DNA from 4 places in the Streptomyces sp. NPDC002386 genome. Region 3 is predicted to be linked to each of the others. Evidence: riboswitches for the same ligand, from Rfam matches in the RefSeq annotation. Region 3 holds a riboswitch; each other region holds the start of a gene.
What was found. A riboswitch is a leader RNA that binds a small molecule or an ion and turns the genes downstream of it on or off. The one in region 3 is predicted to bind cyclic di-AMP.

Region 1 (4,269 bases), on a different contig from region 3:
TCCGACGCCGAGGGCGCGGACGTCGCCCTGGACCGGCTGGCGAAGCTGGTCGCCGAGGGCCTCGAGGAACTGCCCGAGACGGTCTGAGCACCGGACCACGGGAAATACCGGAGCCGTGCCGCCCTTTCCGGGCGGCACGGCTCCGCCGTTTCGGCGGCCAATTGGGCCGCGCGGGAAATTCGGGCAGCGGAAATACCCCGTCACGAAATTTCCCCCTCTTTGTATACGGCCCACGTGTTAATGCCGCGGGCCCGACATGTTTACGGCATGTTGCGAAGTCCTCACACGGTCCGGGCGCGCGGCGGGGCTCTCGCCGCCGGAAAAGCGCAGCCGGTGCGCGACCGTCGAGCGCTCGGTGTGCAGCGCCGTGAGCGCACGCGCGCGTTCGCCGTCGCCGCGCGCCACCGCGTCCACGATCGCGCCGTGCTCGGCCCAGGAGTCCACCGGGCTCGGCGGGGCCGCCACCGCGTACATCCAGGCGATCTTGTGCCGGAGCTGGGTCAGCATCGAGGTCAGCGAGGGACTGCCGGAGGCCTGGGCGAGCGTCTCGTGGAACCAGCCCCCCAGGGCGCGCAGATCCTCGCTGTTGCCCCTCCTGGCCCGTTCCTGCCCCAGCCTGACCAGGCCGCGCAGCACCTTCAGATGCGCCTCGGTGCGCCGCTGGGCGGCCCGGGAGGCGCCGAGCGGCTCCAGGAGCACGCGCATCTCCAGCAGGTCGGCGGCCTCCTGCTCGGTCGGCTCGGCCACGCACGCGCCCGCGTGCCGCCGCGTCACCACGAAGCCCTCCGCCTCCAGGGTGCGCAGGGCCTCACGGACCGGGACGCGCGAGACGCCGTAGCGGCGGGCCAGGACTTCCTCGGTGAGCCGGCCGCCGCGCTCATGGACACCCGCGACGATGTCGTCCCGGATCGCCGTGCACACCGAGTGCGCCGGAATACGCATGACCGACCTCCGCTTTGATCCCCGTTCAACGCCGGCGATGGACGTGTTGATCCGTGACTCTATTCCACGGGAGCGGAATTTCCGACGGCGGGTCGGAATCCATGCATATTTTTTGGCCGACCGTTCCCTCGGGAACCGCAGAAAACGCGAAAGCCCCGGCTCGGTGAGCCGGGGCTTTCGGATGTCCGCGCGGAAGGGGTCAGACGTGCACGCCGTGCTCGCGGAGGTAGGCGATGGGGTCGACGTCCGAGCCGTAGTCGGGAGAGGTACGGGCCTCGAAGTGGAGGTGCGGGCCGGTGACGTTGCCGGTCGCGCCGGACAGGCCGATCTGCTGGCCCGGAATCACCTTCTGGCCCACCGTGACGCCGATGGACGACAGGTGGCCGTACTGGGTGTACATGCCGTCGGCCATCCGGATCACGATCTCGTTGCCGTAGGCCCCGCCCCAGCCGGTGGAGACGACGGTGCCGGCGCCGACCGCGTGCACGGAGGTGCCGCTGGCGGCGTGGAAGTCGATGCCCGTGTGCGAGCCGGAGGACCACAGGGAGCTGCTGGCCTGGTAGGCCGTGGAGACGTACGAGTGCACGATCGGGGCGACGAAGGCGTTCAGGCGCTTGCGCTCGGCCTCGCGGGCGGCGCGCGCCGCGGCCTCGCGTTCCTTCTTCGCCTCCGCGGCGGCGGCCTTGGCGGCGGCCTCCTCGGCGGCCTGCCGTTCGGCGGCCTGCGTCTGGGCGGCGGCCTGCTCGTCGATCTGCTCGGCGACCTCGTCGCTCACACTGATCACCGGCGTGAGGCCCGTCTGCTCGACGGGCTGCTCCGCGGCGAGCGCCGGGGAGGCGGCGAGCGTGCCGATGACACCGGTGGTGGTGAGGGCTGCGACACCGGCCGCCTGGGCGGTGGTGCGCTTCACGCGGCCGGGCTTGCGGTGCTTCCCGGAGGCGCACATGAACGCCATGAAGTGGCTGGTCCTTTCCTTCCCTCTCGCCTACCGGGTTAGCTGACGGGTTCGGAGCAGGAAGGTCTCCTACGGACCCCCTCGCTCACGCGCGGGCGTCCGATTCACCCCAGGGACTGCGATGGGTCCCCGGCTCCCCTGGCTCGCGCCGTACGGGGACTCGGCGATGACTGTCCGGTGCCGCGGGCGCGGCGCACTGCCTGACGGACAGCCCGGAAGAAGCTAAGCGGCCCGGTCGTCGGCACCCAAACGGATCCGGGCTTTTGTAGCGCATCCCACAGGGCAGACGGGCAACCTCCGCCTCAATTCGGACATCTGGACAAGGGTGACCCACCCGTTTCGGGAAGGTCCGCGCACACGATGGGGACCTGACGGCCCGTCGGCCGCGAGGTCCCCACGCGCGCGTGTCGCCGTGCGGCCGCTACTCGGCGGCGACGACGGTGACTTGGCCGATGCCGAGCGCCTCCACGGGCTCCTTGATCTGCGCCGCGTCACCGACGAGGACCGTCACCAGACCGTCCACCGGGAAGGCGCTGACGACCGCCGCGGTGGCCTCGACGGTGCCGGTGGCCGCGAGCTGCTGATACAGCGTCGCCTGGTAGTCGTCGGGCAGGTGCTGCTCGACCTGGTCGGCCAGGGTGCTCGCGACGGCAGCAGCGGTCTCGTACTTCAGCGGTGCCACCCCGACCAGGTTCTGCACGGCGACGTCCCGCTCGGCGTCGGTCAGGCCCTCCGCCGCGAGGGTGCGCAGCACCTTCCACAGGTCGTCGAGCGCCGGGCCGGTGTTCGGGGTGTCCACGGAGCCGCTGATGGCGAGCATCGCGGCGCCGGTGCCGTCCGGCGCGGACCGCAGGACCTGCCCGAAGGCGCGCACGCCGTAGGTGTAGCCCTTCTCCTCACGCAGCACACGGTCCAGGCGGGAGGTGAGCGTGCCGCCGAGGCAGTACGTGCCGAGCACCTGGGCGGGCCACACCCGGTCGTGCCGGTCGGGTCCGATCCGGCCGATGAGGAGCTGCGTCTGGACGGCGCCGGGCCGGTCGACGATGACGACCCGGCCGGTGTCGTCGGCGGTCACCGGCGGCACCGGGCGCGGCTCGGCGGGGGTGCCGGTCCAGGCGCCCAGGGTGTCGGCGAGCAGGGCGTCCAGGTCGATGCCGGTGAGGTCGCCGACCACGACCGCGGTCGCCGTCGCGGGACGCACATGACGGTCGTAGAAAGCGCGGACCGCGGCCGCGTCGATCTTCTCGACCGTCTCCTCGGTGCCCTGGCGCGGGCGCGACATGCGCGCGGTGGCCGGGAACAGCTCCCGGGAGAGCTCCTTGGCGGCGCGGCGGGAGGGGTTGGCCAGCTCGTGCGGGATCTCGTCCAGCCGGTTGCGCACCAGCCGCTCGACCTCGCTCTCCGCGAAGGCGGGGGCGCGCAGGGCGTCGGCGAGCAGACCGAGCCCCTTGGCCAGGCGGGAGGCGGGCACCTCGAGGCTGAGCCGGACGCCGGGGTGGTCGGCGTGCGCGTCGAGCGTGGCGCCGGCCCGCTCCAGCTCGGCGGCGTAGTCCTCGGCCGAGTGCTTGTCGGTGCCCTCGGAGAAGGCCCGCGCCATGATCGTGGCGAGGCCGTCCAGGCCGGACGGCTCGGCGTCCAGGGGCGCGTCGAGCAGCACCTCCACGGCGACGACCTGCTGGCCGGGGCGGTGGCAGCGCAGCACGGTCAGGCCGTTGTCCAGCGTGCCGCGCTCGGGGGCGGGGAACGCCCAGGGCCTGGCCTCGCCCGGCTGCGGCTGGGGGTGGAAGTCCATCGGGGCGAGCTCGCTCACTTGGCCGTCTCCTCGTTGTCGTGGCGGCCCTCGACGGTCGCCTCGGCCTCCGGGTCCTCGGGGACGTCGGCGTCCTGGACGGTCTCCGGGGACTTGGGCTCGTACACGAGGACCGCGCGGTTGTCCGGCCGCAGGCGGGCCTTGGCGACCTCCTGGACCTGCTCGGGGGTCACCTCAAGGACGCGCTCGACCGCCGTCAGGGCGAGCTGCGGGTCGCCGAACAGGACGGCGAACCGGCACAGTTCGTCGGCGCGGCCGGCGACCGTGCCGAGCCGGTCGAGCCACTCGCGCTCCAACTGGGCCTGGGCGCGCTCCATCTCCTCGGGCGTGGGGCCCTCCTCGGCGAACCGGGCCAGCTCCTCGTCGATCGCGGCCTCGATCACCGGGACCTCGACGTCACCGGAGGTCTTCACGTCCAGCCAGCCGAGCGAGGGCGCGCCGGCCAGCCGGAGCAGACCGAAGCCGGCCGCGACGGCCGTGCGGTCGCGGCGCACCAGCCGGTTGTACAGGCGGGAGGACTCGCCGCCGCCGAGGACGGTCAGGGCCAGGTCCGCCGCGTCCG
Region 2 (4,269 bases), on a different contig from region 3:
CGGTACGGGACCGGGTACGGGGACGTACGTACGACTGGCTGATACCCGGGCCGTCCTGTCCGGATGGGCCCGGCGGGGGTCAGCCCTTGGAGACCTCGGTGTGACCGCGGAAGCGCGGGAAGGCGCTGCGGCCGGCGTACACCGCGGCGTCGTCGAGGATCTCCTCGATGCGCAGGAGCTGGTTGTACTTGGCGACGCGCTCGGAGCGGGCCGGGGCGCCGGTCTTGATCTGGCCGCAGTTGGTGGCGACGGCCAGGTCGGCGATGGTGACGTCCTCGGTCTCGCCGGAGCGGTGGGACATCATGCACTTGAAGCCGTTGCGCTGGGCTAGTTCGACGGCGTCCAGGGTCTCGGTGAGCGAGCCGATCTGGTTCACCTTGACCAGCAGGGCGTTGGCGGCGCCCTCGTCGATGCCGCGGGCGAGGCGCTCGGGGTTGGTGACGAACAGGTCGTCACCGACGAGCTGGACCTTGTCACCGAGCTTGTCGGTGATGATCTTCCAGCCGGCCCAGTCGTCCTCGAACAGCGGGTCCTCGATGGAGACGAGCGGGTAGGCCGCGACGAGCTCCTCGTAGTACTCCGTCATCTCGGCGGCGGAGCGCTCCTTGCCCTCGAAGAGGTACTTGCCGTCCTTGTAGAACTCGGAGGCGGCGACGTCGAGCGCGAGGGCGATCTGCTCGCCGGGCGTGTAGCCGGCTTCCTTGACGGCCTCGAGGATGAGGTCGAGGGCCTCGCGGTTGGAGCCGAGGTTCGGGGCGAAGCCGCCCTCGTCGCCGAGGCCGGTGGACAGGCCCTTGCTCTTCAGGACCTTCTTCAGGGTGTGGTAGACCTCGGTGCCCCAGCGCAGCGCCTCGGAGAAGGACTCCGCGCCGATCGGGGCGATCATGAACTCCTGGATGTCCACGTTGGAGTCGGCGTGCGAGCCGCCGTTCAGGATGTTCATCATCGGCACCGGCAGCAGGTGCGCGTTCGGGCCGCCCAGGTAGCGGAACAGCGGCAGGTCGCTGGCCTCGGACGCGGCGTGCGCGACGGCGAGGGAGACGCCGAGGATGGCGTTGGCGCCGAGCGAGCCCTTGTTGTCGGTGGCGTCCAGGTCGAACATGGCCTGATCGATCAGGCGCTGCTCGGTGGCGTCGTAGCCGACCAGCTCGGGGCCGATCTGCTCGATGACGGCGAGGACGGCCTTCTCGACGCCCTTGCCCTGGTAGCGGTTGGGGTCGCCGTCACGGAGCTCGATGGCCTCGAAGGCACCGGTGGAGGCACCGGACGGAACGGCGGCACGACCCGTGCTGCCGTCGTCGAGGCCGACCTCGACCTCGACCGTGGGGTTGCCTCGGGAGTCCAGGATTTCCCGGGCTACGACGACGTCGATGGACGGCACGAGCATCTCCTTCTTGGATGTGACGCTGGAAGTGCGGGGCGGGGTGCCTTACGGCTCTGCCTTGCGACTAGAGCCTAACCGTCCCAGGGGCGTCGGCCACCGACCGACCGTCCCGTGGACAGGGAGACGGTACCCATTGTTCCTGCCCGGAACAAAGGGGTTCGGGGGAGGTATCGCGAACCGGAACGGGAAGGGCCGGGAAAACACAGCCCCGCCCCGGTGCGTACGGGGGAACACGCACCGGGGCGGGGAGCCCGTGGGGGACGGGGGGAACGGCCCTCACTCGGCCTTCGGCTTGGGGGACGGCCTCGTGAGGGCACTGTGGTTCCGGTCGGAGCCAGGTGTCACTTCAGGTGCAGCTGCTGGCCCGGGTAGATGAGGTCGGCGTCCTCGACGATGTCCTTGTTCAGCTTGAACAGCTGCTGCCAGCCGCCGTCGACCTTGTGCTTCGCGGCGATGGTGCCGAGCGTGTCGCCCTTGACCACCTTGTACTCGCCGTCGCCCTTCTTGACCTTCTTGCCGGTCGGCGTGGTGACGGTCTTCTTCGCGCCGGCGGCCGGACGCTCGCTGGAGCGGGAGGCGGCCTGCTGGTCGGTGGAGCGGGAGGCGGCGCTGCCCGAGGAGGTGCTCTGCGAGGAGCCGCTCGGGGCGGAGCCGTTGTTGGGGGTGCTCGACAGGCCCGTGCCGCACACCGGCCATGCGCCCTTGCCCTGGGCGGCGAGGACCTTCTCGGCGACGGCTATCTGCTGGGCCTTGGAGGCCTGGTTGGCCTGCCCGGCGTACTGGGTGCCGCCGTAGGCGGCCCAGGTGGAGGCGGAGAACTGCAGACCGCCGTAGTAGCCGTTGCCGGTGTTGATGGACCAGTTGCCACCGGACTCGCACTGGGCGACGGCGTCCCACTCGGAGGTGGTGGCGGCGGAGGCGTTGCCGGCCGCCATCAGCGGGGCGGCGACGGCGGCACCGGTGACACCGGCGAGCGCGATGGCACGGGTGGCCTTGGACGGACGACGGTGCTTGCCCTTGGTGGAGAACAGCATGAATGGATCCCCTCACCGACGCCTGCGAGGTGAGCTGTCGGGTTCGGGCCGGTTGAGTTGCCCGGCCGCGGGCCCGCTTTCACGGGCCGCGGCTCCACCCCTAGCCGGTTCCGGCGCGAATCGCCGGTTCCGGCACTTACCTTGGGTCCCCCGCTCCTGCCTACGGCGCTTTACGCGACGACTGTTCCCGGACGGCCGCTGGCAGGATTCGGCGTTGCGACAGCCGGGGCTCGTGGTGACGAGCGGTCATGACCGTAGACAGGCGATCGAGGGAATTTCAAAGACGATCAGGGCTTCTGAGACTCATCCCACACTTTCACCGAAACGGACATCAGTGATCAATTCGGGCGTCAACTACCGCTGCTTTTGGCCCGTTTCGCTACCGACTTCCAGGGTCTGACCGGCGGAGACGCGGTTCGGGTCGGTACCGATGGCCTTCTTGTTCAGGGCGTAGAGCTCATGCCATCCGCCGTCCACGTCAAGGGAGTCGGCGATGGAGGCGAGGGTGTCACCCTCGCGCACGGTGTAGGTGTCCGCTCCGCGCGAGGCGTGCTTGCCCGACGACGTGACCTCCTGACCGTTTGTCACGCTTTCGTCCGCGATGTCGCCGCGGTGACGTCCACCACTGCCGAGCGCCCCGGTGTCGACCAGGCTCCAAGAACCGCCGGTCTGCCATGAATTGTCCGAGTCCTCCACGGTGGGATCCGTGGTCGCGGACCCACTCCCCTGCGACTCCTCGGTGCGCAGAGAAGCGGATTTGTCGGACTTGGGGGTTTCCGGGTCCTTGTCCGACTTCTCTGTGCCGGCGTCCTCGCCCGCGTCCGAGGACGGCTTGCCGGCCGAGTCCGAGGAGGACTCGGGCGAGGCGGATGAATCCGGCAGACCGGACGAGTCGGAGTCATCGGCGGAATCCGACGGGTCCGTGGAGCCGGTGGCGCCGCCCGACCCGCCGTGGTCCGAGTCGGACTTCCCGGAGCCTCCGACGCCCGTGTCGACGTCCAGGGAACCGGAGTCGGCGGTCAGGCCGGAGAGCAGGGCGCACGTGGTCCAGGGCGTGGTGCCCTTGTCCGCGAGGATCCTCTCGGCGACGGCGATCTGCTGCGAGCGGCTGGCCTGGTCGGCGGTGGGGGCGTACTTGGTGCCGCCGTAGGCGGCCCAGTCGTCCTGGGGGATCTGCAGCCCGCCGTAGTACCCGTTGCCCGTGTCGGCGCTCCAGGAGCCGCCGCTCTCGCACTCGGCGACCTTGTCCCAGGTGGTTCCGTCGGCCGCGTTGGCGCTCGCGGCGCCGAGGAGCGGGATGGCGATGGCGGAGCCGGTCACTCCGGCCGCGACGAGAAGAGCCGGAGCCTGACGGGGGCGACGGTGACGACCGTTCCCGGAGAGCATGCGGAAGCCTTTCGTGCGACAGCGGGACCGGCGCGGCGCCCAACGCTCGGGCCGCGCTGATGGGTGAACGTATAGGCATACGATCACTTGTCACAAGTTCATGCCGCACAGATCACGTGAAGATCACAGAGTTGAACGTCCTTCATGTTCAAGGTTGTACGACCTGCTCCGCGACCGGGGTGAACTCCACGGGCAGGGTGCGCAGCCCGCGCATGATGAGGCCGCCGCGCCAGCGCAGATCGGCCGGATCGGCCGCGAGCCGCAGGTCGGGGAGGCGGGTGAGGAGCGTGGCGAGCGCGGTGCGGCCCTCCAGGCGGGCCAGCGGGGCGCCGAGGCAGTAGTGGATGCCGTGGCCGTAGCCGAGGTGCTGGTTGTCCCCGCGGGCGAGATCGAGGACGTCGGGGTCGGCGAACCGCTCCGGGTCCCGGTCCGCGGCGGCGAGGACGACGAGCACCGGGTCCCCGG
Region 3 (4,269 bases):
ACTTCCTCCTGGGTGAGCCGCAGCTCCGCCACGCCCAGCAGCGCCGGGAGCTGTTCCACCGTGCGGGCCGAGGCGATGGGAGCCGTGACCGTCGGCTGGGCGGCCAGCCAGGCGAGGGCGACCGTGGCGACGGGCGCGTCGTGGGCGCCGGCGACCTCGTCCAGTGCCGTGAGCACCCGCTGACCGCGCTGGGAGTCCAGGTGCTTGGCGGCCGAGCCGGCGCGGGCGCTGTCGACCTTCGTGCCGGGGCGGTACTTGCCGGTGAGGAAGCCGGAGGCGAGCGCGAAGTACGGGACCGCCGCGAGGCCCTCACGGGCGGCGAGGTCCTGCAGCGGACCCTCGTAGGTGTCGCGGGAGACCAGGTTGTAGTGGGGCTGGAGGGCCACGTACCGGGCCAGGCCCTCGCGGTCGGAGAAGTCGAGGGAGGCCCGCAGCCGCTCGGGGCTGATGTTGGAGGCGGCGATCTGCCGGACCTTGCCCGCCTTCACCAGCTCGTCCAGGGCGCCGATGATCTCCTCCACCGGCACCTCGGGCTTGTCGAAGTGCGTGTAGTAGAGGTCGATGTAGTCGGTGCCCAGACGGCGCAGGGAGGCGTCGGCGGCGGCCTTGATGTTGGCCGCGGTGAGCCCCTGGTACTCCGGGTGCTGGCTCACCTTGGTCGCGACGACGACGTCGGAGCGGTTGCCCCGAGCCGCCAGCCACTTGCCGATGAGGGTCTCCGACTCACCGCCCTCGTTGCCCTCGATCCACGCCGAGTAGGAGTCGGCGGTGTCGACGAAGTTGCCGCCGGCGGCCGTGTAGGCGTCGAGGACGGCGAAGGAGGCCTTCTCGTCGGCGGTCCAGCCGAAGACGTTGCCGCCGAGGGCGAGCGGGAAGACCTCGAGGTCGGAGGAGCCGAGTTTGCGCGGGGAAGCAGTCATGCCCTGTTACAACGATCATTCCGGTACCGCCCATTCCGCGATCGCGCGAACGGTGTGTGAACGCGGCCGGCGGCCCCGGCACCAGGGGTGGTGCCGGGGCCGCCGGGAGAGCGGTCCGGGGTGCCGGGCGGGTTCAGGAGGCCCGGGTGGGGCTCAGGGGTTGAGGCCCTTGCCGTGCAGCCACGCCATCGGGTCGATGCCGGTGGCCGCGCCGCCGGGGTGGACCTCCAGGTGCAGGTGCGGGCCGGTGACGTTGCCGGTGGCGCCGACACGGCCGATGACGTCGCCGGTGCCGACCTTCTGGCCGACGGAGACGCTGATCGAGGACTGGTGGCAGAACCAGAGCTCGGTGCCGTCGTCGAGGGTGAGGATGGTGCGGTAGCCGTAGGAGCCGGCCCAGCCCGCCTCGGTGATGGTGCCGCTGTGGATGGCCTTGATCAGCGTGCCGGTGGGCGCGGCGAAGTCGAGGCCGGTGTGGTAGCCGGAGGACCACATCGAGCCGGCCTGGCCGAAGGTCGAGGTGATCGTGTACGAGGACGTCGGCAGCGTGTACTGCTTGGCCAGCTCGGCCAGCCGCTCCGCCTCGGCCTTCTTCTCGGCGGCGGCCTCCGCCTCCTTCTTGGCCTCGGCGGCCTTGGCGGCGGCTTCCTTCTTCGCCTTGGCGGCCGCGTCGGCGGCCTGCTTCTCGGCGGCGGCCGCCGCTGCCGCGGCCGCCTTGGAGTCGGCCTTGCTCTGCTGCTGCTCGGCCTGGGCCATGATCCGGCTGCGCAGGGTCTCGCCCGCGTCGGAGCCGTCCTGGCCGGTGTCGGCGGCGGCGGCGGTGGTGGTGCCGACCGTGCTGAGCGAGGCGGTGGTGGCCTCGGACGCCCCGGAGGGGCCGTCGTCGAACAGGGAGCCGACGGACGGCAGATCGGGCATGGAGATGGACACCGGGGGCTTGCCGGTGTGGGCGCTGGCCATGCCGCCCGCTCCGACGGCCGCTATGACGCCGACGCCGAGGACGGTGGAGCTGCGAGCGAGTCCGCCGCCGCGCTGCTTGGCGACGCGGTGCCGGCCGCGTACGGGGCGGATGGACTCCTCGGTGGGGTTCCACTCCTCCCAGGGGCCCTCTTCGGCGCGGTAGCCGCCGTAGACGAATGTTTCGGTGTCAGGCTGGCTGGGCACGTATGGGGCTTCGGGGGCAGGCCGGTTGGACGCCACGCGGGCGTACTCCTTTCCTTCCTCCGCCTACCGGGTTAGCTGACGGGTTCGGAGCAGGAAGGTCTCCTACGCGCGTATACGTACCGGGAACCGGATCGGTTCACGGTGGCATCCGCGTGATTCACCCCAAGGTGGTGGTTCCCCGGTTCCCTCGCGGGATTCGGCGCGTGCGCACGGAGCCGTCTCTTGTGACGGCTGGGACGACCGCGCTGCGTTATCGAACGTTAATAGACTCACCTGTGAGATTCCAAGCCGTTCGGCTTGATCATTAACGTTCCCCGGGGTGGACGTACACCGCACGTCCGTGAAAAACGGGCGAGTTGACCGGCTTTCAGGAGTCACCGGGTTTTTGATGGTGACTCAGCGGGCAAGCGGAGGGCGCCCGTCCGATCACTCCTGGTCACATCGGCCCGGGGCGGCGTAAGGCCAGCAGCGCCATGTCGTCCGCCATACCGCCCCCGGAGTGCCGCCTGACCTCCGCGGCGAGCCGGGTGAGCAGGGTGCGCGGGTCGGGGAAACGGCGCCCGGCGAGCCGGCGTACCGGGTCGTAGAACCGGCCGTGGGCGTCGCGGGCCTCGGTGAGTCCGTCGGTGAAGAGCAGCAGGGTGGCGCCGTCCGGGAAGCGGGACTCGGCCGCGCGGTCGGGCCGGCGGCCCAGTTCGCCCATGCCGAGCGGCAGCGCGGGCTCGTCCGCGGTCAGCGCCCGCAGGGTGCCGTCGGCGTGGAGCAGCAGGGGCGACGGATGACCGCGGTTGACGATCCGCACCACCCCCTCGCCGTGCGGCAGTTCGGCGAGGACGACGGTGGCGAAGCCCTCCAGCGCGTCGATCCCGTCGCGCCGGGCGCCCTCGCGGGCCAGCGCCCGCTCCAGCCGCCCGGCCACCGCCTCCAGCGTGGCCTCCTGCTCGGCGGCCTCCCGGAATGCCCCGATCAGCACGGCGACGGCGGCGACCGCCCCCATGCCCTTGCCGCGCACGTCCCCGACGACCAGCCGTACGCCGTGCGGGCCGTCCTGCACCGCGTAGAGGTCGCCGCCGATGAACGCGCCCTCCTGCGCCGCCTCGTACCGGGCCGCGATGTCGAGACCGGCGATGCGGGGGGCGGGCTCGGGCAGCACGGCCCGCTGGGCGGCCTCGGCGATCTCCCGGACGGAGGCGAGCCGGCGGTCGCCGAGACGTACGACCCGGTTGATGGCGACGGCCAGCAGGGCGACCGTGGCCACGGTGACGACCTGGGTGACGGTGTTGACGTCCAGACCGGGGCCGAAGTGGGCGTGCACCACATAGGTGGCGGCCAGGGCGGCCAGGCCGGTGAGGAGCGTGGTGCGCAGGGACGTCAGGGGCGCGGCGACCAGCGGGGCCGCGGTGAAGAACGGCACGGCGGTGAAGTCGCGCGGGGTGAGCAGGTCGTACAGCAGCCCGCCGACGACGAGCAGAAGGGCGAGGGCGCGGGGCAGGGTGCGCGTCACGGGGCGGGGGCACCGCTCCGGCGGCGTCTGCGCGGGGCCGGCGCCGAGGCCCTGGTCCGGGACGGACTCACCGGAGAGCCGGCCGCCCGCCCTGGCGTACGGGCTCTCCTCCACCTCACCAGGGCGCACTGCTGGTCTCCCGTGTCCTCGACGTACGACCAGCGTGGCGGGGGCGCGGGAGGCGGGCGACTGCTGTGGCCCGAGCGGATGACCTGCTGTGACGTACGCCACTCACCGGGCGCCACGGCGTCCCGGGCGCCCGGCGGGACCCGGAAAACACTCAGGGCCGGAATCCATGAACTGGATTCCGGCCCTGAGTCTTCAGTAGCGGGGACAGGATTTGAACCTGCGACCTCTGGGTTATGAGCCCAGCGAGCTACCGAGCTGCTCCACCCCGCGTCGTTGTGTCTCAAGCATACGCCATCCACGGGGGTGCTCCGCACACACGTTTTCGCGCGGCGCCGCTCAGGGCAGCAGATGCGCGTTCGGCGCCTTGGCCGGGCCCTCGCACTCGGGGAGCAGGACGACGTCCACGCCGGCGGCCGCCAGCACACCTGTGCCGTCGGCGCCGGGGACGAAGGTGTCCGGCTCCCGCCAGGCCGTGACCACCCGGCGCACGCCCGCGCGCAGGATCAGCTCGGCACAGGGTGCGGGGCGGGAGGCGCGGCGGGAGCAGGGCTC
Region 4 (4,269 bases), on a different contig from region 3:
TGATTCACCTTCGGATGTGACCTACGCGACCGTAGGCAGGGGTTGACGAGCGGTGAGATGAGACACCCTTAAAGAGTTTGCCAACCCAGGAATACGGCCGGTACGGGGGTCGTCCGGACACACCGAAGGCCGGACCCGGGGATCGTGGGTCCGGCCTTCGGAGCCGTGTCAGGCAGGTGGTGTCGAGGAGGGCGTCCCTCGGCCCGGACGGCTCAGAGGGCGACGCCGTGCGAGCGGAGGTAGCCGACGGGGTCCACGTCCGAGCCGTACTCCGGGGTGGTGCGGATCTCGAAGTGCAGGTGCGGACCGGTCACGTTGCCGGTGGCGCCGGACAGGCCCACCTGCTGGCCGGGGGTCACGGTCTGGCCGGCCGAAACCGAGAGCTGGGAGAGGTGGGCGTACTGGGCGTAGTAGCCGTCGTTCAGCTTGATGACGACCTGGTTGCCGTACGCGCCGCCCCAGCCGGCGGAGACGACGGTGCCGGCGGCGACGGCCTTCAGCGGGGTGCCGGTGGGGACGACGAAGTCGACGCCCGTGTGGTAGCCGCTGGACCACATGCTGCCCGCTACGTGGTAGGCGGTGCCGATGGTGGGGGCGGCGACCGGGAGGGTGTAGCCGGTGGCGGGGGCGGCCTGGGTGGCGGGGGCGGCCGGGGCGGCGGCCTGGGTGGCCCGGGCCACCGGGGACGACTGGGTGGCGGGGGCGGCCGGTGCGGCCTTCGCCGGGGCCTGCGCCCGGGCCTGTGACGGCTGCGCGGACCGCGCCGGGGCGGGGGTCTGGGCGCGGGTCGGAGCGGCGGCCTTCCTGCCCAGCGACAGCTTCAGACCCGGGTGGATCAGCGCCGGGTTCTCGCCGACGGCCTGCCGGTTGTCCGCGTAGAGCCGGTGCCAGCCACCGCCGACATGCTGCTCGCCGGCGATCTTCGCGAGGCAGTCGCCGGACTTAACCGTGTAGGTGCGTACGCCGGAGGCGTTCTGCGCGGCGGTCTTGCCGGCCGACGCCTGCGCCACTGACTGCACGGCCTTTCCGGAGACGGGCTGCGCGGTGGCGGCGTGCGCTCCGGTGGCACCCAGCAGGGGCAGGGCCAGTGCGGCGCCACCGGTTCCGGCGACGGCGACGGAGCGGGTGAATCGCCGGGACTTGGGGCGGCGGTGCTTACCCTTCGCGGGCATGACGCATTCCTCTCCGGCGCCTGCGAGGTGAGCTGTCGGGTTCGGGCTGGAGCTGCCCGGCCGCGCGGTGCGCGGCTGCACCCCGAGCCTGTCGCGGAGACCGGGACAGGCAGTCGTACCTGATGGGTCCCCCGCTCCTGCCGTGCACGGGTCATGTGTGTGGGACTCCGGGCGGCGGCAGGATTCGGCGTTCCGTCCGGATTGCTGGCGAACGTAAGCGAGCGGAACGCGGGGAAACAAGCGACAGATTCCCGGCGTTCAGGTGCCAGAAGATCCAAATAGGAAATTCTCGGTCACCGTGCGTGAATTCCGGCCCGCCCCGCGAGTTCAAATTCCCGTTGCGCTCCGGGAATTAGGTGGACATGACGAACAGCGGACGGTCACGGTTATGACGCTCCTCACGCAGCGCTCCCCCAGTCGCCTTTATTCCGTGCCGAATTACAACGAAGGCACCAATCGGGACATAGGAGTCATATGCGACACAGGCGGATGACTGCCGCGTCCAGGTCGCCGCGCAGTCCGGTCGTCAGCCCGTGGTGCAGCAGTACCGCACCCCGGTGCACCTCGCCCGTTTCGCGGCATTCGTACGATGCCGTCGGATCGAGGCCGCGCAGCCGTACACGGGGCACCGGCTCTCCGTAACTCTGCGCCTGGAGGCAGGCCAGGACGACCGTCTCGTCATCGAGAACGTACTGGACGGCGCTCAGACCTCCCGCCGGGGGCAGCAGCCGGTACAGCTCGCCGCGCTGGACGAGCGGCCTGACCTCCTTGTAGAGGGCGACCCACCGCCGGGCCTCGGCCAGCTCGTCGTCGGTCCACTCCGTGAGGTCGCCGCCGACCCCGAGAACGCCCGCCATGGAGCTGACGAACCGGAAGCGCAGGGTGCTCACCCTGCCGTTGAGCTGGGTGTTCGGACTGTCGGTGACCCAGGCGGCCATCACGCGCGCGGGATGGAGCTGGCTGAACCCGTGCTGGATGGCGAGCCGGTCGAGCGGATCGGTGTTGTCGGAGGTCCACACCTGGTCGGTGCGTCCCAGCACCCCGAGGTCGATCCGGCCGCCGCCGCCCGAGCAGGACTCGAAGGCGACTCCGGGGTGGGCGGCACGCAGCCGGTCCAGCAGGGCGTACAGCGCGCGGACGTGGTCGATCCACAGGCGCTGCGGATACGGCTCCCCCGGCCAGCCGGCGTCGGTGAAGCAGCGGTTGAAGTCCCACTTCACGTAGTCGATCGGGGCACCGGACAGCAGGGTGTCCAGCCGCTCCCACAGATACTCCTGGACGTCCTCGCGGGCGAGGTTGAGAACGAGCTGGTTGCGCAGTTCCGTCCGCCTGCGGCCCGGCTGGTACTGCACCCAGTCCGGGTGGGCGCGGTACAGGTCGCTGTCCGGATTGACCATCTCGGGCTCCACCCAGACGCCGAACCCCATGCCCAGGCCGTGCACCTGGTCGGCCAGGGGCTTGAGGCCGTGCGGGAACCGGTCGGGGTTGGGCGTCCAGTCCCCGAGTCCGGCCCGGTCGCTGGTGCGGGCGCCGAACCAGCCGTCGTCGACGACGAACAGCTCGACGCCGATGCCGGCCGCCCGCCGCGCGAGCGCCGCCTGCTGCTCCTCGGAGATGTCGAAGAACGTGGCCTCCCAGGAGTTGAACAGCACCGGCCGGTCCCGCTCGGCGTCCGGGATCACGTGCGCGCGCTGGTAGGCGTGCCAGGTCCGGCTGGCCCCGCCGAAACCGCCGTCGCTCCACAGGCCCGCGAAGACGGGGGTGGTGTAGGACTCCCCCGGTGCGAGGAGCAGCAGGCCCGAGTCGTCGTGGCCGGCCCCGCCGGTGATCTGCACGCGCGCGTCGGGCAGTTGGGCGACGGCGATCCGCCAGGAGCCGGACCAGCCGAGCGCGCAGCCGTAGACCTCGCCGCGTTCCTCGGTGGCGTCGGTGTCGAGGGCGACCCAGGGCAGGTGCTGGTGGCCGGTGTGGCCGCGGCGGCTGCCGATGACCTTCTCGCCGTGGGTGAGCGGCGCGCGGGTGAGCAGGGACTCGGCCGCCCAGCGGCCGTGCAGCTGGGACAGTCGCCAGCCGTCGCGGTCGGGCAGGGTCCAGGTGGCGGCGTCGGCGCGCAGCAGTTCCACGCGCGCGTGCCCGCCGTTCTCCAGGGTGACCCGGCGCTCCACGACGTCGCCGCGCATCCGGTAGTGCAGGGTGATCGCCAGTCCGTCGTCGTCGAAGCGCAGCCGCAGCTCCGCGCCGTCGGTGCCGTCCCCCGTGCCGTCCCGGTCGCATGCGTACGACACGAAGCGCCATTCGGTGCCGCGCCGCTCGTCGGTGCGCACGCAGAGGGCGGGGCGGACGAAGCGCGGGCCGCCCTCGACGGGGTACTCCTCGCGGCCGTCGAGCGGGGACTCGAAGGGCCGGTGGACGGGCTGCGGGCCCATGGCCAGGGCCTCGGCGTCGGCGAGCGCGATGCGCGGCCCCCAGTGGAGGTGGAGCAGTTCGTGCGCCTCGGTCAGGTGCAGGGCGTAGCTGCTGGTGGGCCCCGACAGAAGCCAGGTCCGTCCGTTCTCGGCGATGTCCACCATCGAGACCTCACAGGTGTCAACAGATCCGCGCAGGTGCGCACATCATCGGGGCCGCTGCGCCCCGGTAGCAACGCCTGTGGACAACTCGTTGCCCGAGGTGATCGATGTCGTATCGTCGACGGAACGCCCGCCGGCGCGCCGAGCCGACGGGGTCCGACCCGGAGGAGCCCCCGTGACGCAGCAGGTCCCGTCGACCGAGCCGGAGCTGGCCGGTGTGCGCAATTTCCGTGACGTGGGCGGACTGCCGACCGAGGACGGCCGGCGGGTGCGCCCGGGGGTGCTGTTCCGCAGCGGCCACCTCGCGCACGCGACGGAGGAGGACGCGGCCTTCCTCGGCTCCCTGGGCCTGCACACGGTGTTCGACTTCCGCAACGCGGCCGACCAGAAGCTGGAGGGCCCGGACGTCGCCCTGCCGGGCGTGCGGAACGTGAACCTGCCGCTGAGCGACCCGGCGGACGGAGCCGAGTTCTGGAAGATGGTCCGCGACGGCGACGTCGGCCAGTTGCGCGCCATCCTCGCCGACGGCA

Region 1: linked by a shared signal. The riboswitch ahead of ACWCPN_RS16005 (M23 family metallopeptidase) and the one ahead of ACWCPN_RS06995 (M23 family metallopeptidase) in region 3 are both predicted to bind cyclic di-AMP.
Region 2: linked by a shared signal. The riboswitch ahead of ACWCPN_RS09150 (transglycosylase family protein) and the one ahead of ACWCPN_RS06995 (M23 family metallopeptidase) in region 3 are both predicted to bind cyclic di-AMP.
Region 4: linked by a shared signal. The riboswitch ahead of ACWCPN_RS30240 (M23 family metallopeptidase) and the one ahead of ACWCPN_RS06995 (M23 family metallopeptidase) in region 3 are both predicted to bind cyclic di-AMP.

The regions. Positions count from the first base shown of each region.
Region 1 covers NZ_JBSFBX010000007.1:39,218-43,486, reverse strand. The annotation lists gene ACWCPN_RS16015 (HPr family phosphocarrier protein) at 1-87, shown strand, start outside; gene ACWCPN_RS16010 (GntR family transcriptional regulator) at 238-942, opposite strand; gene ACWCPN_RS16005 (M23 family metallopeptidase) at 1,142-1,897, opposite strand; cyclic di-AMP (ydaO/yuaA leader) riboswitch at 1,910-2,073, opposite strand; gene ACWCPN_RS16000 (M16 family metallopeptidase) at 2,319-3,707, opposite strand; gene ACWCPN_RS15995 (M16 family metallopeptidase) at 3,704-4,269, opposite strand, start outside.
Region 2 covers NZ_JBSFBX010000003.1:440,245-444,513, reverse strand. The annotation lists gene eno (phosphopyruvate hydratase) at 80-1,387, opposite strand; gene ACWCPN_RS09150 (transglycosylase family protein) at 1,726-2,418, opposite strand; cyclic di-AMP (ydaO/yuaA leader) riboswitch at 2,423-2,596, opposite strand; gene ACWCPN_RS09145 (transglycosylase family protein) at 2,773-3,804, opposite strand; gene ACWCPN_RS09140 (cytochrome P450 family protein) at 3,953-4,269, opposite strand, start outside.
Region 3 covers NZ_JBSFBX010000002.1:615,121-619,389, reverse strand. The annotation lists gene ACWCPN_RS07000 (aldo/keto reductase) at 1-920, opposite strand, end outside; gene ACWCPN_RS06995 (M23 family metallopeptidase) at 1,074-2,120, opposite strand; cyclic di-AMP (ydaO/yuaA leader) riboswitch at 2,130-2,296, opposite strand; gene ACWCPN_RS06990 (PP2C family protein-serine/threonine phosphatase) at 2,521-3,717, opposite strand; tRNA gene ACWCPN_RS06985 (tRNA-Met) at 3,914-3,987, opposite strand; gene ACWCPN_RS06980 (dihydrofolate reductase family protein) at 4,054-4,269, opposite strand, start outside.
Region 4 covers NZ_JBSFBX010000018.1:134,516-138,784, forward strand. The annotation lists gene ACWCPN_RS30240 (M23 family metallopeptidase) at 213-1,172, opposite strand; cyclic di-AMP (ydaO/yuaA leader) riboswitch at 1,177-1,335, opposite strand; gene ACWCPN_RS30245 (alpha-galactosidase) at 1,643-3,742, opposite strand; gene ACWCPN_RS30250 (tyrosine-protein phosphatase) at 3,915-4,269, shown strand, end outside.